3 regions of the Terribacillus sp. 7520-G genome follow, and region 2 is predicted to be linked to each of the others. Evidence: riboswitches for the same ligand, from Rfam matches in the RefSeq annotation. Region 2 holds a riboswitch; each other region holds the start of a gene.

Region 1 (8,052 bases), on a different contig from region 2:
CCCTACCGTACCGGCGCGTCCCATCCGGGCAACGATTTCCTTTGTCTTTTCAGCTCCGTTCACCGCAGCATCCGCCCCCTTCCGGAAAGCAGCCTTCACGTCTTCACCTGCTGCGGCACTCTGCTGCCAGCTGTCTGCACATGGAGCGAGGGCATCGATCAATGTCTTATCGCCAACTTCCGCACCGCGGCCGAAGGAACGTTCCCCGATATCCTGAATTGCCGTGACGATACGCTGCAGCGTATCAGCGAATGCTGGTACAGAAAGCTCGTTTTTCCCTTCTGCCGCTTTACCCGCAGCTCGGAACGCTCCGCCCCAAATCGGACCTGAAGCACCCCCGCAATGCTCCATGATCACCATGGAAGCGTCGTCGAGGAAGCGTGCAATTGTCAGATCATCTTGACTGAGAATCTGCTTCCACTCCCGTTTCAATTGACGGAAGCCTTTTGCCACACTATTTCCGAAATCGCCATCTCCCGCGTGTGTATCCAGCTTATTGAAAGCCGCTTCATTCTCAATGATGATTTCACTCATTTTATCGACTAAGTAGATGATATTTTCCAGCGTGATGGAATCTTCTTTTACTTGTGCATACGAACTGTCCGTTTCCACCCGGAAAGAAGCAACCGCATCCTCCGCTGATTCTTCCCGCTCTTCAAATGGCGGCTGCTCGACCGGTCCGTCGATCTTGAAAGCAGGTGTATCCGAATGGCTGGAAAGCAGCGTGCGCAGCTCCTCATCAAGTGACATGATCGTCACCGAAACACCGGACATATCGATGCTCGTCATATAATTGCCGACGAATATGCGGTTTATTTTTATATGACGCTCTGCCAGTTCCCGATTGACTGACTGATTGAACAGATACAGCTCCTGCAATGGCGTCCCGCCGAATCCATTGATCAGCAATGCCGCGTCTTCTTCCGGCTCTCCTTCTTTCAGTAAGTCATCTACCATACGTTTCGCCAATTCATCCGCTGTCAGTACTTTTTCACGTCTTATCCCTGGTTCCCCATGAATACCCACACCGTATTCCATCTCATCCTCTGCCAGTTCGAAAGTCGGTTCGCCTCCAGGCAGGGTGCAGGATGTCAAGGCTACGCCGATACTGCGTGTCCGCGAAACAGCCTTCTCGGCAGCGGCTTTCACTTGCTGCAGGTCGCGCCCCTCGGCTGCTGCTGCACCGGCAATCTTATGTACAAGGACGACACCGGCAACACCTCGCCTCCCGACCGTATATAAACTATCCTCAACCGCGATATCATCATCGACCTTCACATAATCCACTTCCAGTCCATCTTCCTTGGCCAGGTGAGCTGCATTCTTGAAGTTCATGATATCCCCGCTGTAATTTTTGATGATGAGCAATGTACCCTTCTCACCAGCTGTCTCCTTGATCGCTTGATACACCTGGATTTGGGAAGGGGAAGCAAACATATCACCGCATACCGCGGCATCCAGCATGCCTTCCCCGACAAAACCGGCATGCGAAGGCTCATGCCCGCTCCCGCCCCCGCTGATCAGCGTCACCTTATCCGTTTGCGGTCGTTTCTTTTTGATCACTTTATACTTTTTCAATAACTCGAGCTCCGGGTGCGCCAATACCAGCCCGTGGCACATTTCCAGGACAACATCCTCTGGGCGATTGATGATTTTCTTCATTGGTCATCCTCCTCTTATCCAAGCAAAAGTGTCTATCTTCCTTCAGCTTAACAGAACGAATCAAGAATTGCACAGACTAGGTTGACAAGTCTGAAAAGTTTGGATACAATCACTAAAAAAATAGTTTTCTTATCAAGAGAGGCGGAGGGACTGACCCTGTGAAGCCTCGGCAACCGACTGTCAGCAGCACGGTGCCAATTTCAGAAGGATGATGCATCCTGAAGATGAGAAGCGTGTACGGATAGTTACAGACCCGGCAGCCCTTCTCTTTTATATGGAGAAGGGCTGCTTTCGTATACGCCTTGATAAGCAAGCTTGATTGGAGTGTAAACATGACCAAGAATGTGAAATTTGCTTATTGGGTACCAAATGTGAGCGGCGGATTGGTCATTTCCAAGCTGCCGCAAAAGACGGATTGGAGTTTCGAAGCAAATAAACGCTATGCGCAAATCGCCGAACAGAATGGCTTTGAATATGCCCTGCTGCAAACACGCTTCATCGCAAGCTATGGTGCAGACAAACAGCTCGAGGCGATAACACTCGCCTCGGCCCTTGCCAGTGTCACCGAGAAACTGAACCTTATTTCGGCTGTCCACCCTGGGCTTTGGCATCCAGGCGTCTATGCCAAGATGCTTGCCACTTTGGATCATATCAGCGGCGGCCGTGCTGCTGTGAATATCGTCAGCGGCTGGTTCAAGCAGGAATTCATCAGCTACGGCGAGCATTGGCTCGATCATGATGAACGCTACCGTCGTTCCGAGGAATTCATCCGCGTGCTTCGGGCATTGTGGGAAGAAGAACAAGCTACCTATCGGGGAGACTTTTATCGATTGACGGATGCCCCATTGAAGCCAAAGCCCAAAAATCGGATTCCAATCTTCCAGGGCGGTAATTCAGAGGTTGCCAGGGACATGGCTGCCCGTGTTTCCGATTATTATTTCATGAATGGCAATACACTGGAGGGGTTCCAGCAGCAAATCCAGGATGTAAAAGCCCGAGCAGCCAAACAAGGACGGGATGTCAAATTCGCCGTAAACGGCTTTGCCATCGTCCGGGACACAGAAGAAGAAGCCGTATCCCTTCTGCGTGACATCGTAGCGCACGCCGATGATGAAGCCGTGGAAGGATTCCGGGAATCCGTCAAGGACGCAGGCCAGGCAACACGCAGCAAGCAAGGCATGTGGGCAGACTCCTCTTTTGAGGACCTTGTCCAATATAATGACGGCTTCAAAACCGGTCTGATCGGTACAGCCGAACAAGTAGCCGACCAAATCATCCGCTTGAAACAAATCGGTGTCGACCTTGTCCTGACCGGCCACTTCCATTATGAAGAGGATTTGGAGCGCTTCGGTCGTCAAGTCATCCCGCTCGTCCGTGAAAGGGAAGCAGCTTTGACACATGCAAAACAGCCCACTTGATGTGGGCTGTTCACTTATGCACAGGAGCAATCACTTTAAGCTTTTCACCAAGTTGAACCAAACTTTACCCGCATGCTCAGAAGCTGATTCCCCCTCATTACAGTACCCACTTGCCTCATAGAAAGGCACCAAATGATCCAAGCATGTCAGGGTGATTCCCTGCCTTTGATATCTCACACACATTTTTTCCAATTCATTTAACAGCTTTACCGCAATCCCTTTCCCTCTATGGTGAGGATGCACCGCCAAACTGAGTATGCTTTGAAATCCCCCGCTTGGCGGATTAGGGATTGTATGTTCAAACAATTCATCATTGATATAATGCTGAGGTATGACTGGACCGACGACATAGCCGAGGATCTTATCGCGGCTATCTCTTGCCACGATGAATGAATCTGCTATAATCTCAATCCTCTCCAGCATGGCTTCTTTCGTCGCCGCTTCATCAGGTGTGAAGCCAGCATATTCAATATCCATCAGTTCTTCTAAATCCTCTCGATGTGGTACAGTAAAGTGAATGTCCATATTATTCATCCCCTGCCATTTTCAAACAATATCATTATATAATCATTATACTACACTAGCTCTCCAAGGAAGGAGTGATTGACATGCATGCAAAAGACTATCTCGCAGTCTGCTTTGCCGATCTTGAACTGGTACCAAGCATTTATCATCGATGGCATACTGGCATGCATATAGCGCTCGGCGGAGATAGCCATCAATTACTGGACAATGACCAGCTCAATATGGATCTGTTCCATCTCGTCTATCATCAAGCATTGACCATTTTCAGGCATTTATTTGATTCAGACGATGAGCTTTATCTAGCTGCCAATCTATATAAGGGGAAACGTGGACGAATAAAGAAGACAAATCTATTTAGACCATTTATAAGAAGGAAAAAGTTGCTCTATCAGATTCGGGCTCACACATTGCCTTACCCGTTTGAAGATGAAAGTCTGTTCGAATACCAGCAGTTTTCCCTCAAGTGCAGACCAGCTGATATCCGGATTCCAGCGCTGCTGAAAGCTGCATGCAATAAGGATTTCCCTCCCCTTAAACCGAGATTCAAAGCGCATGCCGGCTACCCCGACATCTTTTTTATCAACAAAAGCAAGGATATCATCTTTTTCATCTATGATGATCGCGGATGCGAGGTGGTTGCAAAAGAGCCAGCAGCATTGGAGTCTTTATCAAGTCGGCTTTCAGGCTATACATATGATATAAAGACAAGGGATGAACAGCTCCCTGTCCATCTAAATCGCTAATCGATTTCTTCATATCAATAAGAATATAATTCAAAACTCTACAATAAAAGTGCCGTTTCGCAGCCTATGTCTATGTTAAAATAAGTGAACGCGCAATTCACTCTATCGATAAGGAACGGGAATCAATATGAATAAAAAAGATATCGCAACTATCCGAAGACAATTCAAAAAAGGCAATGATAAGCTCAAAATCTCGGATATATTCAATGTATATATCATGAAAGAATCAAGCGACATTTATCATCATGAGCGTATGCCATTCGATATGCTGGATGAAGACCAGCAGGAACTTTTTCTTGGCAATTTCAAGAAGGTACTGGCCGGACAGCTCGATGAGAAATTATTCGAATTGAAATTCAAACGGGATGCCGAGGACAGCAGTCAGTTCATCCTGCATCGCGGCCTGCTCACGAATGATGTCGAGGAATGGGCCAATGACATGCTCCGCCTTGTTGCCAAAATGCTGCAGGACAGGCAGTATGAGCATGATGTTGTCATCAGTTTCATCAAGGCGGAATACCTGAAAGCCCAAAAACGCCAAAGCGAGGAATCAGAGGAAAGCGCCAATGACACGATGTATTCCCATCAATTCCTGCTTTGCAGCATCAACAAGACACAGGAGCCGAAGAAGGAATTGCAATTCGATTATGTGGAGCGGGAGTTCAAGTATAATGTGACAGTCGATCCAGTCATCAATCTGCAGTCCCCGTTATCCGGCTTCCTCTTCCCATGCTTTAATGACAGCGCGGCTGATGTCAACCACGTCCTTTATTCAACGGCAAAGGCCTTTGAACCGGATACAGCGTTCATCGAAAATGTATTGAATGCCGAAGAAATCATGACAGCAAAAGATGACAAGAGCGTTTTCGAGGAAATCGTCAAGGATATCACAGGAGACCAGCTGAACACCTCGACACTCGCCAATGTCTATGAAGAAATCAACCGTGTGGTCGAGGAAAATGAAGAAGATGAACCACCGAAACTCGACCGGCAGGATATTCAACGCGTTCTGACGATGAGCGGTGTGGAAGACGTGACCCCCGAAAAAGTGGAGACCGCCTATCAAAAAGTCATCGACGATGAGAAATATGAAATGAAAGCAACCAGCGTACTGCCAAAGTACAACTCCAAATCCATCAAAATCAAAACAAAGGTAGCCAATATCGCCATCAGCCCGGAAGATCTGCGTTACGTACGGCAAGTTGTGTTCAACAACAAACGCTGCATCATGATCGAAGTGGAAGAGGATACTGTCATTGAAGGATTTAAAATGGCGGAAGAAGCTTTGGTGAATAAAATGAATAAAGAAGAAGCCGAACAGTTATAAAGCAATAAGGATGCTGCGTGATGCAGCATCCTTATTTGTATTGATCAGGCTTTTGCTTTCCTTCTTTTGAAGATAAAGAGAACTGCTCCGGCAGCAAGCAATGCCGCCCCGGCCAGCATGTACGTATACATATTCGTTGCCGTGTCAGGCAGTTTATTTCCGCTGACCTGCTCCGCACCGCCGTCAAAGGCTTTGCCGCCGCCCTGGCCGCTATTATTCCCTCCGTTATCATGGCCGCTTGGCGAAGGTGCATTGCTTTTATCATTTTGATCATTTTTGTCTTGGTCTGCCGGTTCATTGTCATCTTCCGGATCTTCCTGCGGCTTATCGTCCCCTGGATCCTCCTCTTTATCACCGTTGTCCTTCGGATCTGGTGTCTTTTCATTCGAGTCTGGTGTTTCTTCATTCGGATCTGGTGTTTCTGGAGATTCCGGAGCTTCGTCTTTCGGCTCCTCTGGCGGTTCAGACGCCTCTGGCTCTTTGCCCTCCAGATCCGTAATACGTCCTTCAATCACTGGGTTCACTTCCCCGTTCAAATCCTCCACCATATAATCACGGAATTGCTCCCAGTCTATTTCCCCAAGGTCTTGCACACGACCTTCTGCATATGCTTGGGCGAATACATCATAACCATCCCCGCCTTTTGCGGTGAAGTTATTTGTTGTCACAGCGTACATCTGATCTGGCTGGATATCTGCATACACGTCGCCTTGTTTCACTTGCATGCTTACGACACGGGAACCCGCTTCCTTGGTACTGTCATAAGTGAACTTCATGCCTGAAACCTGCAGGAAGCCGCCGCTTTCTTCCGGGGCCAAACGAACGCTATATTCCAGGATCTGCTTGATTTCGTCACCGCTCAAATGCACCACAGCAGGATCATTGCCAAAAGGTAATACAGCAATCACTTCCCCGACGGTGATCGGACCCTGATCAATCGGTGCTCGGATGCCCCCGCCATTTTGCATGGCAATCGCAACTTCCGGCATTTTCTCCTGTGCTTTGGCAAGCATGGCATCCGTGATCAAGTTGCCTAGTTCTGTCTCATCGGCCCGGACACTCACGTCACTATCGGAAAGTCTTGGATTTGTAAGAGGTTTCAGGGCAACAGCGCCTATTTCCTCGTTGGAAACCTGGTCGACTTCATTCTTATACGAAGCAAGCACACTTACTGCGTCCGGATCTGCTTGCTTTTCCGTGACGTCGATCAAACGCCCTTCATAGCCTACCACTTGCCCTTGATCATTGAACTCGACATCCAATTCCCCGAGGTTTTCAGCATATTGATAGGCCTGGACAATGACAGTGGGATCTTTTGCCTCGCCGTTTTCATCCGTATCGACTACAGTTGGCTGCTCCAATTTTGTATGGGAATGACCCCCGACAATGACATCGATGCCATCGACTTGCTCTGCCAGCATCAGATCATTACCCACTGCAGGGTTGCTGTCATAGCCGATATGGGTAAGTGCCACAATCTTATCGACACCCATTTCCTCAAAAGCAGCCACTGCCCGCTCTGCTTCCGCAGCATAATTAGAGATTGTCGCATTAACAGGACTGGACGTTTGCAGCGTTTCCTCTGTCGTCAATCCAAAAATCCCTATCTTCTCCCCATTCACTTCTTTCACCATGCCGTCATATATCATGCTGTCCTGTGCATCTTCCGTGAAGGTGTCGCTCACTTCGCTTCCTACATAAGCATCCCCAGAAAAATCGACATTGGCTGAGATGAAAGGGAAGTCCGCTCCGGCAATGAATTCGGATAGCGACTTATGCCCGTTTTCACTGGAACCCAAATCGAATTCATGGTTCCCGAAAGTCATCGCATCAATGTCCATCATATTTAAAAGTGCCAAATCCGCTTGTCCCTTGAACTGATTGAAATACAGGGTGCCGGAAAAAACATCTCCAGCGTTAAACAGCAATGCATCCGGATGCTCCGCACGCACTTCCTTGATCGCAGTGATCATATTCGGCAGCGGCTCCACATGCGCATGCGTATCGTTCATATGCATGATGGTCAACGAGAAGTTTTCTTCCTCCTCGGCTGCATATGTACCAGTTGGCAAAACGATCGATGATAGAAAAGCAATGATTGCAGCAGCACTAAGTGAAAATCTTAAACGCTTCTTATGCACCATATTTCAGATACCCCCAAATAAATAATAAAGCCGACAGATGATACCAAAATCCGCCTCGCTGCATTTGTCGACTCTTCCCTATCAGTGTAGAGAATTACTATTAATTTATCATGAAGAGATTGTGAATATCTGAAAATATTTAAAAATTCAGATGTTAACTTCTAAAATCCTAAATAATTGGAATTAATAACCAATAAAATAAGTATTTTATATTACTTATCATTATGCAATTT
Region 2 (8,052 bases):
ATCATCTGGACTACTACTTGCAGGAGCTTGCTGAAAATCTGCAGAAGCGCGGCGGGCATGTTTTTTTTGCCGCTACTGCGGAAGAAGCGAATGACTATGTGAAAGGTATCGTGAAAGAAAAAAGGGCCCAAAAGATCTTGAAGGCGAAGTCGATGGTCACGGAGGAGATCGGATTGAATGCTGTCTTGGAACAGGAAGGCTGCGATGTCATCGAAACAGATCTGGGCGAATACATCCTGCAGCTGGACGACCATGATCCGCCTTCGCATATCGTCACACCGGCACTCCATAAAAACAAAGAGCAGATCAAGGATGTCTTTACCGAGAAGCTGGAGTACAAACTGACTTCCAAGCCGGAGGAGCTGGCTCTGCATGCCAGGGAAAAATTGCGTCAGGAATTCCTGCAGGCAGACATCGGCATTACAGGATGCAATTTTGCCATAGCCGAATCTGGTTCGGTTGGTTTGGTCACGAATGAAGGGAACGCTGGCATGGTTTCCGACTTACCGGATACGCAAATCTGTGTCATGGGGATGGAGCGCATCGTACCGACCTTTGAAGAATTTGAAGTGCTCGTGGGACTGCTTACAAGAAGTGCCGTCGGGCAAAAGCTGACCAGTTATATCACCGCTTTGACAGGTCCGCGGACAGCGGGGGAAGCCGATGGCCCATCCGAGTTCCACCTGGTCATCGTTGATAATGGGCGTTCCGGTATCCTAGGGACCGAATTCCAGTCTGTCCTGCAATGTATCCGATGTGCAGCATGTATCAATGTCTGTCCGGTGTACCGCCACATCGGCGGACACTCCTATAACTCGATATACCCTGGTCCGATCGGGGCAGTGCTGACACCGCTGCTGGGCGGATATGATGATTTCAAGGAACTGCCGTATGCATCGACACTCTGTGCAGCCTGTACGGATGCTTGTCCGGTCAAAATCCCATTGCATCAGCTGCTTCATCGCCATCGGCAAGTGATTGTCGAAAGGGAAGGGCGTGCACCGATTTCCGAGAAGATGGCCATGAAGGCATTTGGTATAGGAGCTTCCTCCAATCCGCTTTATGCAGCTGGATCAAAAATGGCAAGCTCGGTCATGAAGCCTTTTACAAAGGATGAGACCATTTCGAAAGGGCCGGGACCGCTGAAGGCTTGGACCGAAATTCGTGATTTGCCGGCTCCGAACAAAGAGCGTTTCCGTGATTGGTTCAAGGAGCACGAAAAGGAGCGTGACAAAGCATGATACAGAATCAGGCCAGCTTTCTTGCGAATGTGGCCAGCCGTCTGGGCCGAACAAAGGTGCTGATGGAAAAGCCGGCGCGGAATTGGAATTATCGCCCGCAGGATAAGACATTGACTGATAAAACCCCGGATGAGCTAGTGGAGATACTTCGCGATCAATGCCGGCTTATCCATACCGAATTTATCGAGACTGATTCGGCTGCCTTGCCGAATGTGCTGGCAGATACTATAGCAGCCTATGGCGGGGGCCCGTTGGCCATTTGGCAAGACCCACGCTATGAAGCATTTGGTTTGCGTGAACAGCTCCGATCGTGGCCCGAACAAGGAATCGATGTGCATGAATGGGATCCTGCCATTGGATATGACAACATCGGTATTGTGGAGAAAGCCAATATCGGTATTACATTCAGTGATATCACGCTGGCTGAGTCCGGAACGGTCGTGCTGTTTTCGGGGGAAGGCAAAGGCCGCACGGTGAGCTTGCTGCCGCATAAATATATCGCCCTGGTACCGAAAAGCACCATCGTTCCCCGGATGACCCAGGCAGCGCAGCAAATATCCAAGCAAGTACAAAAAGGAGAGACCATTGCATCCTGTATTAACTTCATCACCGGACCAAGCAACTCGGCTGATATCGAAATGAATCTGGTTGTCGGCGTGCATGGCCCTGTGAAGGCTGCTTATATCGTGATAGAAGATAAATAGATGGCTCGGGGAAAAACACCGGGATCAATGTATATCTTAACTGTTGCTTCAAACCGCCAGTTGTAAAAATGTTTCGTTTAAAGAAATTCCAAAAGAGAATGATTATTTAAAAAATGGATTGACATTCAATTGGAAAACCCATAACATGGTAATCAAATCTAACAACTACATACTTGATTTATTCTTATCCAGAGAGATCGAGGGATCAGGCCCTATGACGTCTCGGCAACGGGTTTATCGTAAATACCGTGCCAATTCCTGCAAACACAGCTGTGTTTGGAAGATGAGAATGAGGAAGTTTCATAATGAAGCCCTCTTTTTCTGGATAAGAAAAAGAGGGCTTTTTGTGTAGCGAGGGGGAATAGAGTTGATTACGTTCAAGAATGTATCAAAGACCTTCACAATCGGAAAACGGGAAGTGCACGCCGTACGCAATGTGAACCTGACGATAGAGCAAGGGGAGATTTTCGGCATCATCGGCTTCAGCGGAGCCGGTAAGAGCACATTGCTGAGATTGGTCAATGTGCTGGAAAATCCTACTGCTGGTGCTGTAGAGGTGCAGGGGGTAGATTTAGCCAAATTGCCCCCTAGGGAAGTCCGGAAGGTGCGCAGGAGAATCGGGATGATCTTTCAGAATTTCAATCTGCTAACCTCGCGTACTGTTGCTGGTAATATTGCATATCCTCTGAAACTGGCCAAAATGCCGCGAGCAAAAATAAAAGAACGGGTGGATGAACTGTTGCGCTTCGTCGGCCTTTCGGATAAAGCGAAGAATTATCCAGAGCAGCTCTCTGGAGGGCAGAAGCAGCGGGTTGGAATTGCCAGGGCGCTGGCTACTTCCCCGGATATCCTGATATGTGATGAAGCGACTTCGGCTCTGGATCCGGATACGACAGGAGAGATTCTGCGTCTGTTGAAGAAAGTGAACAAGGAATTGGGCATTACGATTCTGCTGATAACACACGAAATGCACGTGATTCAGGCAATCTGTGACAAGGTTGCTGTCATGGAGGAAGGGGAGGTCATCGAAACGGGCGGAGTATTCGATACATTCACAGATCCTATTCACCAGACAACGAAGCGTTTTATCCGTTCCATACAGCAGGATCTCCCGTCTCCTTCCCTATTGGATGAATGGCGTCAAAAAGGCGGGAAGAAGCTGTATCGGATCATTTTCAAGGGAGAGGTGGCGAGTGACCCGGTATTATCCAGGGTAACGAGGAAGCATGATATCGATGTGAATATTGTGTATGGTTCCGTACAGGAGATACAAGAGAAATTCTATGGGAATCTGCTTGTGAGCTTCCAAGGAGACGAAGAAAGAACGGTCAGCGCAGTAAAGGAACTGGATGATATCGTTCAGATCGAGGAGGTAGAAGTGGCATGGGGGTAGATTGGCAGACATTCTGGCCGCGCATTGTCGAAGCGACCGGCCAGACAATCTTGATGGTGGCTGTCACGTTGGTGATAGGTTCTGTATTCGGCATCATTATCGGACTTTTACTTTTTGTCACACGAAAAGGGAATATACTGGAAAATGCGATTTTGTTTCAAATCATCAATTTCTTAATCAATATCATTCGGCCGATTCCATTCATCATCTTTTTAGTGGCTATCAGTCCGCTGACCAGAGAAGTGGTAGGGACGACAATCGGCACATGGGCAGCAATCTTCCCGATGAGTATAGCAGCAGCCTTCAGCATCGCACGAGTTGTTGAAAATAACTTCATCAGCATCGATCCGGGTGTCATTGAGGCCGCAAAAGCGATGGGCGCCAGTCCGCTCCAGATTATTTATACCATCTTGATCCCGGAAGCGCTTGGTCCGCTGGTTCTTGGATTGACGTTCATTACCATCAGCTTGATTGATTTCTCTGCGATGGCAGGAACAGTTGGAGGGGGCGGTCTCGGGCATGTGGCAATGACCTATGGATATCAGCGGTTCGATACAAGCGTCATGGTTGTTACCGTCGTTATATTGATTGTACTTGTCCAGCTGGCCCAGTGGATCGGCAATACACTTTCAAGAAGGATATTAAGGAGATGAAGAAAATGAAAAAAACATTACTTGGCATTATTTCCTTCGTTTTTGTGTTTGTTCTAGCGGCTTGCGGCAGCAGTTCAGCTGACGGCAGCCAGACCGTTAAAATTGGTGTTACAGGATCGGATGGAGACCAATGGCCAATCCTGAAGGAGAAGGCAAAGGAAGAGGGAATCAATATCGAGCTAGTCGAATTCTCGGACTATACGTTGCCGAACCAAGCATTGGCCAATGGCGAGATAGACATGAACTCCTTCCAGCACATTGCTTTCCTGAGTCAATATGCCAAAGAACATGGCGATACGATTGTCCCGATAGGCTCAACAGTAATAGCCCCGATCGGAGCTTACTCAGAGAAAATCGATAGCCTGGATGAGTTAAAGGAAGGCGATAAAGTAGCCATTCCGGATGACCCATCCAATCAGGCTAGATCGCTTCGGGCTTTGGAAGCTGCGGGTGTCATCAAACTGGCAGACGATTTCGGCCAGTTCGGTGATCCTTCCAAGATTGCAGAGAATCCGAAAAACATTGAAATTGTACCTGTTGTTGCACAGCAGACCCCCCGTGTATTGCCGGATGTAGCTGCATCCTTCATCAATAATGGTGTTGCAGGCCAAGCAGGCTTGAATCCAAAAGAAGATCCGATTTATCTGGAAAATGCCAACGATGACAGCATTACACCATTTGTGAATGTATTTGCGGTAAGGAAAGAAGACGAGAACAATGAGATATATCAGAAAATCGCTGCATTGTATCAGGATGAAGAAGTGAAAAAAGCTGTAGAGAATGATACGAATGGCGGTTCCATAGTTGTGGATGTACCAAAAGAAGAACTGCAGGAGCATTTGAAACGTCTTCAGGAGGAGGAATGAGCGATGGGAAAAGCTGTGACGGCTATGAGCCGAATTTCATGGCATCTTGAGGAGAATGGAGAAAAGTATATCCAAACAAGCCAGGCAATCCATGCAAAGCCGGAGCTTGGCAATCAGGAATTTTTCGCCAGTGAAACGCTCGCTTGTTTGCTGGAAGAGGCGGGATTTCAAGTGGATAAGGGGGTGGCTGGGCACGAAACTGCATTTTATGCGCTGAAAGATAGCGGGAAACCAGGACCACGGATCGCTTTTCTTGCCGAGTATGATGCGCTGCCTGGGATCGGGCATGCTTGCGGTCATAATATCATTGGTACTGCCAGTACAGCAGCTGGTATTGCCCTGGCGGAAACATTGGATCAAATAGGCGGAAGTGTAGCCGTCCTCGGTACCCCGGCTGAGGAAGGCGGTCCCAATGGAAGTGCCAAAGGCAGCTTTGTCAAGCATGGTCTGCTGAAGGGAATCGATGCTGCCTTGATCATACATCCTTCTGGACGAACAAGTGTCACTGGGGAGTTCCTTGCCGTAGATCCGCTTGATTTCCATTTCTACGGAAAATCAGCTCATGCCTCCGGTTCCCCTGAAAAAGGTGTCAATGCTTTGGATGCTGTCATTCAGCTTTTTAATGGTATCAATGCATTGCGGCAGCATCTCCCGCAGGATGTCCGCGTGCATGGAATCATCCCGAACGGCGGGGATGCGCCGAATATCGTTCCGGAATATGCGTCGGCACGCTTTTTCATCCGGGCAGAAACATGGAGTAAAGCACAAGCAGTTTCACAAAAAGTGAAAAATATTGCCCAGGGGGCTGCATTAGCCACCGGAGCCACTGTCAAGATAGAAAGATTTCAAAATGAAGTGAAGGATTTTGTTTTGAATCCAGTGTTGGATCAATTGCTGAAGGAAGAGCTGGAAAATGCCGGCGAATATGTACATGTGAAAAAAGGTAAGGGACGCGGCTCAACGGATACAGGTAATATTAGCTATGAGGTCCCGGCGGCGCATCCTTATATCCAAATCGGACCGGAAGATCTAATTGGTCATACGGAAGAATTCCGTGAAGCAGCTCGCTCAGCGCGCGGTGATGCAGCAGTATTGAAAGGGGCCAAAGTCTTGGCGCATGCAGGTTACCGATTATTGACAGACAAGGAGCTGCTGCAGCAAGCCAAGACAGTATTCGAAGAGAGTAAGGCTGAAAAAGTGATGGGGTAAGTGGTCTATGACGCAAAAGTGTTTCGGTTAGATGAAAAACCCGAACTGTTACGTGAATCTTCAGCCGCAGATTTGCGTGAGTTCGGGTTTTTGACGATACGATTCCATTTCCAATCGATTTCATTCATTTCATCAACTCCTGCTTTTCGTTATATGATTGGTTGGGTGAATTACCAACCAATTGGATGAGGACATGCGATTCAATGTCCTATATGCTAAGTTAGGGAGGAGAGAGATGATGGAGCCGATCATACATGGAATCATTCTTGCTTTCGGGCTTATTTTGCCCCTTGGAGCTCAAAATGTGTTCTTATTCAATCAAGGTATCATTCAAAAAAGGATGATTCATACGCTTCCGGCAGTAATTACAGCTGGAATGGCCGATACAATCATGATTTCCATGGCAGTCGCTGGTGTTTCGGTGCTTGTGTGGACAATACCTTGGATCCAGACAGTGCTTTATGGAATTGGGTTCTGCTTTTTGACTTATATAGGATGGGGACTTTGGAAATCAGTTCCGGATACCGTACAAGCGGGTGAAGAAAGCTTCCCCCCACGAAAGCAAATCATTTTCGCTGCATCTGTATCCTTGCTGAATCCTCATGCCATATTGGATATTGTCGGAGTTATCGGGACAAGCTCCCTGGCGTATTCGGGTCCGGAGAAATGGAGCTTTTCGATGGCATGCATAGCCGTTTCCTGGATTTGGTTCTTCGGCTTGGCAGCTGCGGGGAGACTTATCGGAAGTTTGGTTGCACAAGGGAAACTGCTGCTGATTCTGAATCGTATCTCAGCACTGTTGATATGGTCCATGGCGGTGTTTATGCTAATCCGTCTGAGCAGATTGTTATAGCAATACCTCTGCCGCTAGGCAGGGGATTTTTTTATGTGAAATCCTGCTTTTCCTTTCGATATGCTTTCCATGCCGTCTTTGCGGCAGCATAGCCATAAAAGTACCTCCCTGAAAAAACAGCAATCAAATCATGCATGAGGATGACTGTGAAAACCAAGAGATTGCAGGATACTGCCTTGGTAGGCAGGAGCGGTTTAAGGATAAGTGTTGCGGGAATGCCATCATTGAATCCCAGAATTTTGATTGGATAGTAGATTCTTTTCTCCTTAGTTAATTGAAATGACATTGGTGAATTATGGCTGAGTGGTTGCGGTGTGCAAGCACTGAATAATTTTGTCATACATATATTTACAGAACATTCCTAATAAAAACTTCTTGAATGTTGCACAATTCAGTATTATACTAACCAGTATTGTGTCAGAAAATCTGACGGGAATTTATATTAAACTCAATATTTTGCTATTTATCAGACTATTCCAATAGTTAGTGGAGGTTTTTTTGTGTCAAAGAAAGTACCAGGTTCATTTACGATCATCCTTGGTTTGATGCTCTTTGCTTTGTTTTTCGGAGCGGGGAATTTGATCTTCCCGCCGATGCTTGGGCAGCAAGCTGGTGAAAATATATGGATTGCCAATGCAGGGTTCCTTGTGACAGGCGTCGGCTTCCCGCTGATTGCAATCATCGCCTTCGTTTTTTCAGGCGAGAAGGATCTTATGTCCTTATCCAGCAGGGTGCACCCGGTATTCGGAATGGTTTATACGGTTATTCTGTATCTTGCAATCGGACCGTTTTTCGCGATACCGCGAGCAGGGAATGTATCATATGAAATAGGTTTGAAACCATTCTTGCCTTCTGAACCGGGACCGCTGCCACTCATCTTGTTCTCGCTCCTGTTCTTTGTGATCACGTGTCTATTGTCGCTGAATCCTTCCAAAATCATCGATGTCATCGGTAAGTTCCTGACACCGATCAAGCTGGCTTTTATCGGCTTGCTGGTCATCGTGGCGATTGTGTTCCCGATCGGGAAATTCCAGGCACCTCAAAGTGACTATACGGCACATGCTTTCTTTAAGGGTTTCCAGGAGGGCTATTTGACATTGGACGCGCTGGTTGCCTGTGTATTCGGGATCATC
Region 3 (8,052 bases), on a different contig from region 2:
CTTGATGGCAGTAGGTCATAAAATCTTTAAGAAGCAACCGGCTTCGTCGGTGTTCTCGGTGTATGTTTTGGATAGTGATTTCTTAAATATGGCAGCACCCAGCGGTCGAGTCCATAGCGTCCGGCATTGGCTCCAGCGACTAGTAAGAAGATCGTAAGCAAGACCATCTGTGCATTTGTGCTCACAGTGCCGCTGAAAAGGAAGGCGAAGTTCATCGTAATACCCATGAGGGCGGCGAAATTGGTAAAGACTCCGAGAATGAGTGCCATTCCGACAAGGATCTCTCCCCACATGACGAGGAAGCTGAACAGCCCGGCATTCGGCAAGGCCACCTGTTCCAGGAAGACTGCCCACCAGCCTTGTACCGCCGGATGCTCACCGCCTGCCTGTGCAATCGCTCCTTGCAGGAAGCCGCCAGCATCGAACCCACCGCCCGTCAGTTTGCCGAGTCCGCCCGTAAGCCACGTATATCCTAGATAAATCCGGATAATCGCCCAAAGCCCTGCAGCCGTTTTGCTGCTTCGAATCCACTTTATGATCATTTCCTTCCACACTCCATCCACGAGAATAGTTTGTTAAACATTTCACATATTAGATTGAGAGGGATCAGCGCTTTTCCTTCTACATTTGTAGTATAAACGAGAAGAATGGATTGCGCTTATTATTATGATCATTTTCACAAATCAGCAATAACTCTCTTACAGTTTTGTGACTTTGGATAAAAAGCGGTTTCAACATTGTAAATACGGTGCTGTTATATCCCCTTGACTTTGAGTCGACTCTAAGGTGTAGCGTAAATAATGAAGATACTGAATGAATTGCAGGAAGGGGAATTTTAAATGGCAGAAAAACAAACAGCAGGACGGGATTTGTTGGGGGCTTTCGCTCCGAAATTCGCTGAACTGAATGATGATGTCCTTTTTGGTGAGGTCTGGTCAAGGGAGCAGGAGTTATCACCACGCGACCGCAGTTTGATCACTGTTTCTGCACTGCTTGCGGGTGGAAATATGGAACAGCTCACCCCTCATCTCCAGAAAGCAAAAGCAAATGGCTTAATGAAAGAAGAAATTGCTGAAGTCATCACACATCTGGCCTTTTATGCCGGATGGCCGAAAGCTTGGTCAGCATTTCATATAGCCAAGCAAGTTTATGATGAAAATGAGAAAGAAGGATAACATATGACAACAACGAATGTAAGTAAGACCGATTGGCTGGAACCTGTTGACGAAGAGCGGTACAGCAAGCTGTGAATGGCATCGGCGGACAAGGAGAATGGACGATGGCATATCGTATAGGGGAATTGGCGAAACTTACGGGGCTAAGCGAGCATACCTTGCGTTTCTATGAAAAAGAAGGCTTGCTTGTGCCAAAACGGAATAGTGGCAATATCCGTGTCTACTCAGAAGATGACCGGCTCTGGACCGAATTCATCGTGCAATCGTGCATATGAAAGGGACCGGTATGTCACTGGAGGATTTGAAAAAATACAAAGAGCTTCGGGAAGCAGAAAGTGATGACTACGAGGAATTAGTCGCTCTTTTGATCCGGCATAAAGAAAATGTCGAAGCGAAGATTGCAGCGTATCAGCGCAATCTGGATCTGATGAACAAAAAAATAGCCATGTATACACAATATATAGAGGGCAATGAAGACAAGGATTTGTATGAGCGATTTGCGGAAAATAGAAGTACACATAAATAGCCTTTGCACATGACGATTTGGATGGCTGGAGAACCATGATGTCCTCCTTGACGACATTACCCATCAGCAAAAAAAGTGGAGAGATATTGATTCTCCCCACTTTTTTGGTTACATGCCCGGTAATCCTTCCGGTGCTGATGAGAAATGAAAAATGCGTCGTCCCTCTTTTCAGCCTGTTCCAGACTAGGAATCAGGTTACTCTTTTTACACGGTCTTTCTTTGCCTTTCATCTTCCTGTTCACGTTCCACCCAATAGTCCGCATTCTCGATATTGACCTGCGAAGGACGGAACACGGGATCAAGCCCTTGCTTCCTTTGCGCCTTATAGTCCTTGAGCGCTGCCACCGTCGGTTTATACAGCAGGATGACAGCGATTAAGTTTACCCAGACCATCAAACCAAGTCCTATATCCGCCAATGTCCAAGCCAATGTAGCCGTACGGACCGTACCGAAGAATATCGCTGCCAGGAATAACACTTTCAAAATATTGGAGAAAATCTTCCTCGATCTCCCTCTGACAATATAAAATAGATTCGTCTCCGCAATATAGAAATAAGCAACCAATGTGGTAAAGGCAAAGAAAAATAGGGAAATGGCTACAAACGGCGATCCGAATCCTCCAAGTACTTCATCCACGGCTGCCTGCGTATATCCTGCACCTGCTTCCATTCCATCCGTATAATCGACGATATAGCCTCCCTCTGGATCGGTTACACTGTAATTGCCTGTCATCAGTATCATCAATGCGGTCGCTGTACAGATGAGCAGCGTATCGATATAGACGGAAAAGGTCTGCACCAACCCCTGCTTTACCGGATGGGATACTTCAGCCGCTGCCGCTGCTTGGGCTCCGGTTCCCTGCCCTGCTTCATTGGAATATAAGCCTCGTTTCACTCCCCAGCTTATGGCAGCTCCAATCATACCGCCAAACGCGGAGTCGACACCGAAAGCACTGCTGAAAATAAGTGCAAATGTACTTGGAATCTGCTCGATATTCGCAATAATGACGATAGCAGCTACGATTAGATAGAATAATGCCATGATCGGGACAGCATAGGATGCCAAGAAGGCGATTCTGCGGACACCGCCAAAGATGACATAACCTGTGATGGCAACCAAGGCAATTCCAGTAATCACCGGTCCGATGCCGAATGCATTATTCATACTGTCAGCTATTGCATTAGCCTGCACTCCCGGAGTCAAAAGACAGGTGGATACAGCCGCGACCACCGCAAAAATATAGCCGTACCATTTCCATCCAAGCCCTTTCTCCGCATAATAAGCTGGTCCGCCGCGATACTCGCCATCTACTTTCTTTTTATAAATCTGGGCAAGCGTCGACTCCGCAAAAGCAGCCGCCGACCCGAAGAAAGCAATGAACCACATCCAGAATACGGCTCCCGGTCCTCCTGCCGCGATGGCAGTCGCAACACCAGCTATATTCCCTGTACCGACTCTTCCGGATAGTGCGATGACCAGCGATTGAAAGGGCGAAACGCCTGATTCGGAACTTTTTCCGGTAAATGTGTGCACAACCATGTCCTTCAGATATCTGACCTGCAGCAAACCAGAAGCTATCGTATAAACGCCCGCAACCACCGCTATGAAAATCAGCATCGGCACACTCCATAAATAACCGCTTATCGACGTCAAAAAAGCTTCAAATCCCAATAGGATACCTCCTGAAAAAATGTATTTGAGATGGAATATATGTTCATTATGTCCAAAGGCTCGGTAAGATGCATGGAAGTTGTAAGGTTATATGACTATAATTTTGATTATTCAGAAAAATATCGTCATGCCTGACGAAGAAAATGGATCTCTGACAGCTCCTTTTCTTTCTTTGCAATAAAATGACCCAAGCTCCCCAGTGTTGGGCTTGGGTCATCCGTATCCTGGCTTTCCTTTGTACAGCTTATCGAAACGTATCATGTACCGGATCAAATATATCCTCTGCTGCCGACCGTACGACAGAGAAATTATCAGCATTGAAATGTCCATGAAAAGCATTAGTCGCCTGCTTATCGAATACAAATAGGCTGGCGGCTCCTGCTTTGTGTGCTTTACTTATGACGATGTTGATTTGCTCAATCAGATTCTCTTTGCGATAGACAGGTCTCTCCCCTGCACCGCCTTCAATCAGTGCCTGTTGCACATCAATGATCAGCAGTGCCTGCTTCAAGAGCATCTCCCCTGACTGTATGCTTGTCTTTTCCTCTCCATGATGAATCGCCTTGGATGGCTACAGTATACGGTAACATGGACGGGAATGGGAGAGCATTCCTTAGAATTGCAGCTCCTTGCTCCGCCAGAGATAGGTCTGGATCAGCTGATTGGTATCCTCCAAATCCTTCACTGAAACGACCTGTGTCGTCTGGTCGAGATGCTCGATCGGGATATTCAGGATGCTTACCGGCGTTTTAGTGGACAGTTTCTTATACCGATGACGGAACAGGAATTCCAGTTGGAATGGGATGTCATGTGCAATGGCCAAATCGACCAGCTGATTTTTCAGGGTCTGATTGATTGGTATCGTCTTATCTGCCACTTTGATTGCGACACCGCTTCCCAGTTCGATTGCTCCCCGGCTTTTATGAGCGATTCTTTGCTGGGGGACGGACCCGATATAAAAGGCAGCTTCCCCTTCTAGCTGATTGGCAAGATGCTTCTTATTATGGAAAGGAAAGAAGATGATGGTGATGTCCCCTTCCGCTGTATCCCATTGCTGCAGAAGATTGATTGCAATTGCCGGTGCAATCTTATTATCCAGCCCTTTCCCGACGACGCGGCCGCTCACTTCGTCACCAAGATACAGGAAGTCATCGAATAATGTCACATGATTGCCTGGTTCCACCCCCATTTCACGTGCATCATGCTCGGTATTGGCCCCGATATCGATGACAGCGGCATGCTGACCTGCTTCACCTGCCATGACCACTCCGCACAGCAATCCATTCTTTGTCTCTACCTGGACCGATTGCCCTTGCGCATACGTCAACGAAAAATAATTCGCGTCTGCTACAAGCGCCCCTGACTCGGTGATCGATGTCACCACATAGATTTCTTCCTTCACCTCTGCCAGCAAGGTGATTTTTGGCGTATACTTTTCTCCATATTTACGGACAATAAGATTCCCCCGTCTGTCGAAGTGCATCTCATCCGCAAACGGCGTGATCTTATCGACGATTTGTGAAACAAACGATTGATTATACCCTTTGTACTTGGATAATTCCCGGATCAATTCAAACATGTTGCCTTCCCCTTTCGTATAGGCAGCGGGACAAATACAAAAGCCTCTCGGACAAGATGCGTCGAGAGGCTTCCTCTATTCATCTTATCTGCCGGTTATGAACCGATGGAATTAGCACAGTGTCTGTCGTCAGACCTGCTGCTGAGGCTTCGCAGGGCCATATCCCTCCACCTCTCTGGATAAGAAACATATACAGTTTTCAGAAAGTGTATCATTCCATTCAATGATTGTCAATATATCTTATCGGTATACTCAGGATAACTGGATGCAGGGAAAACCTATAAACCAAAGTAATAAAAAACAGCTGAAATTGTAATTAATAAAAAATTCTCTTCGGCTTGCAATATAAAAAATGAAACAAATAATGGATATTCAAATACTCTTATGCATCAAAAAAGCCACCAATAGGTGACTCAGTTATTCTCCAATTCTTCTATTTCTTTCTTTACTTGATTGGCTTTCTTAGATACAACCCAACTAATGATAGTCAGGATTACAGTTACTAACATGAGAATATCGCTAATTGTCTGTGATGTACTTCCAAATGGATAATCCCGAAGTAAGAGATACAACACCAGAAATATACCGAACCAATACTTAGATATAAAATCCCAGATTTTCATAGCTGCCTTCAACCCCTTTGTAATATTTTATTATATTACATAATTTTGGATAATGGAAGCTGACGATTATGGCGTTACAAACCCCATAGGACTTTACACTTATCCATTTAGCAGCATTGGATTGATCATTACAATAAAACCTCGGGCAATCACGCTGTCCGAGGTCCCTGTATCATGTAGCCGATTCATATGGATAGTCAGCCGGCATCCAGCTGGCACCGATACCGCCCCGTCCAAAATGAATTGCCATGACGGAGCTTATTTCGTTGCTGATGAAGACTTCTGCTTTATCACCGAATGCTTCCATTGCTTCCTTTAACTCAGCGGCAAGCTCGGTGGAATTCACATGTGTTATCCGGACAACCTGTTTCCCGGATTGCTCGATATTATGTCGTAATTTTTCCAGCATCCACTTCAGCAGGCGTTTCTTCGTGCGGACCTTACCCATGACTTCCAGCTTCGCTTCCTCAAAACCGACAATCGGTTTTATATGCAGGAGGTTTCCGATCCTGGAGGCTGTTTTCGAAATTCGGCCGGTACGCACCAGTGTAGTCAGGTCATTTATCGTAAGGTAGAGCTGGCTGTGGGAACGGTAAAATTCAACCGCCCTCAATATTTCATCGAAAGCTTCCCCTTGCTCCATGAGCTGGCACACTTTGATGACGATATTTTCTGTACCGATGGAGGCAGTATTCGTATCAATGACAGTGATCCTCCCGTCAGCGCCTTCGATTGTATCCCTGGCAATACGGGCGGAATTGACGGTACCGCTTACATTCTCTGTGCAGTGCAAGCTGATGATAGCATCATATTCTGCCAGCAGTTCTTCATAAAGCTTTACAAATACCTCTGGTGACGGCAGGGAAGAAGAATATGCAGCCCCCTGATCAATGAACCGAAATAGCTGATCATTGGTGATCTCTTTTAAGTCAGCATAGGACTTGTCATCAATAATGACATGTAAATGGGCGTAATATATAAAAGGATATCGCTGTAAATCCTCTTCTCTCAGGTTCGTGAGACTGTCTGTCACAATTGCAATTTTCATTTGTTCACCTCTAGTTTCAGTATAACGGGTATATAGGATAAAGATACAAAAAAATGCAGGAAATTATTCATGCATTCCAGCTGCCGGATGCAGCTTCCCGTTTCCAAGCAAAAAAGCTGCCGAGTGATCGGCAGCTTTTGCTCATTCAGGTGCTGTTTCATGTGATGGAGTAGTCAAATCAACTTCCTCCAATTTGTACACCTTCGTTTTCTTTTTGACTTTATAGATGATCCAGCAAAGCAGGAAGACCGGAATACCGATGTAGGATGCGATCAAGCTGCCCCAATCGATGCCGTCTGCTGTGAAAGCAGAGAAACTTTGGCCGATTATGACGATGACACATAGCACAAAGGCTAGTATCGGTGCGGCTGGATAGAATTTAGCTGTATATGGCAGATCCTTGATATCGTTTCCTTGGGCAAGGTATGCTTTACGGAATCGGTAATGACTGACAGCAATACCGACCCAGACGATGAAGCCTGCCATACCGGATACGTTCAAAAGCCATGTATACACGACACCATTCCCGAAGAAGGATGTCAGGAAGGCTACACAGCCTACCGCCGTTGTGGCGATAAGCGCGTTTACTGGTACGCCATTTTTATTCAGCTTACCAAGGAATGCAGGTGCTTTCCCTTCTTTCGCCAAGTTCCACAGCATCCGTGTGCTCGCGTACATGCCAGAGTTACCGGCAGACAGGACAGCAGTCAGGATGACCGCGTTCATGACTGATGCTGCAAATGCGATTCCCGCTTTCTCGAACACCAGCGTGAACGGACTCAGACGGACATCATCACTTGCCAGGCTTTCTGTTGTATAAGGAATCAGCATCCCGATGACGAAGATAGCCAAGATGTAGAACAATAGGATCCGCCAGAAGACGGAGCGAATCGCCTTTGGAATGGATTTTCTAGGATTATCAGCCTCTCCCGCAGCTGCACCGAGCAATTCCGTTCCCTGGAAGGAAAAACCTGCTGCCATGAACACACCAAGCAAGGCTAGGAAGCCGCCATTGAATGGAGCATCTTCCACCTTGAAGTTAGAGAAACCAGGTGAATCCCCGCCGAGGATGCCAAAAATCATCAATACACCGACGATGATGAAGATAATTACGGTCACGACTTTGATCAAAGCGAACCAATACTCTGATTCCCCGAAGCCTTTGACGGAAATATAATTCAATAAGAACATGATGATAAGACTGATGGCACTCCAGATCCAAGATGGTGTATCAGGGAACCAGAATCCCATGATCAATGTTACGGCAACGAGCTCGGCTGCGATTGTGATGGCCCAGTTGAACCAATAGTTCCAGCCGAGTGCAAACCCGAACGATTCATCGACAAAACGAGATCCATATGTGCTGAAGCTTCCGGATACGGGCATGAATGCCGCCATTTCCGCCAAGCTTGTCATCAAGAAGAATACCA

The links. Region 2 has a riboswitch for S-adenosylmethionine ahead of CHH53_RS11305 (methionine ABC transporter ATP-binding protein). Riboswitches for the same ligand answer to the same signal wherever they lie in the genome.
Region 1: it holds a riboswitch for S-adenosylmethionine, as region 2 does, so the genes downstream of both, sfnG (dimethylsulfone monooxygenase SfnG) here and CHH53_RS11305 (methionine ABC transporter ATP-binding protein) in region 2, are expected to answer to the same signal.
Region 3: it holds a riboswitch for S-adenosylmethionine, as region 2 does, so the genes downstream of both, CHH53_RS14605 (hypothetical protein) here and CHH53_RS11305 (methionine ABC transporter ATP-binding protein) in region 2, are expected to answer to the same signal.

The regions. Positions count from the first base shown of each region.
Region 1 is NZ_NQFP01000042.1:46,381-54,432, forward strand. It holds gene dhaK (dihydroxyacetone kinase subunit DhaK) at 1-1,662, opposite strand, end outside; SAM riboswitch class I at 1,789-1,893, shown strand; gene sfnG (dimethylsulfone monooxygenase SfnG) at 1,995-3,080, shown strand; gene CHH53_RS14440 (GNAT family N-acetyltransferase) at 3,111-3,605, opposite strand; gene CHH53_RS14445 (DUF3885 domain-containing protein) at 3,689-4,348, shown strand; gene CHH53_RS14450 (DUF4317 domain-containing protein) at 4,476-5,675, shown strand; gene CHH53_RS14455 (bifunctional metallophosphatase/5'-nucleotidase) at 5,720-7,819, opposite strand.
Region 2 is NZ_NQFP01000029.1:84,472-92,523, forward strand. It holds gene CHH53_RS11295 (LutB/LldF family L-lactate oxidation iron-sulfur protein) at 1-1,241, shown strand, start outside; gene CHH53_RS11300 (LutC/YkgG family protein) at 1,238-1,945, shown strand; SAM riboswitch class I at 2,127-2,235, shown strand; gene CHH53_RS11305 (methionine ABC transporter ATP-binding protein) at 2,313-3,338, shown strand; gene CHH53_RS11310 (methionine ABC transporter permease) at 3,329-3,991, shown strand; gene CHH53_RS11315 (MetQ/NlpA family ABC transporter substrate-binding protein) at 3,997-4,857, shown strand; gene CHH53_RS11320 (M20 family metallopeptidase) at 4,861-6,066, shown strand; gene CHH53_RS11325 (LysE/ArgO family amino acid transporter) at 6,302-6,919, shown strand; gene brnQ (branched-chain amino acid transport system II carrier protein) at 7,420-8,052, shown strand, end outside.
Region 3 is NZ_NQFP01000043.1:18,368-26,419, forward strand. It holds gene CHH53_RS14575 (DoxX family protein) at 27-542, opposite strand; gene CHH53_RS14580 (carboxymuconolactone decarboxylase family protein) at 840-1,175, shown strand; gene CHH53_RS14585 (MerR family DNA-binding transcriptional regulator) at 1,280-1,450, shown strand; gene CHH53_RS14590 (MerR family transcriptional regulator) at 1,477-1,701, shown strand; gene CHH53_RS14595 (alanine/glycine:cation symporter family protein) at 1,906-3,318, opposite strand; gene CHH53_RS14600 (cysteine hydrolase family protein) at 3,617-3,889, opposite strand; gene CHH53_RS14605 (hypothetical protein) at 3,986-4,951, opposite strand; SAM riboswitch class I at 5,033-5,137, opposite strand; gene CHH53_RS14615 (DegV family protein) at 5,747-6,622, opposite strand; gene CHH53_RS14620 (amino acid permease) at 6,764-8,052, opposite strand, start outside.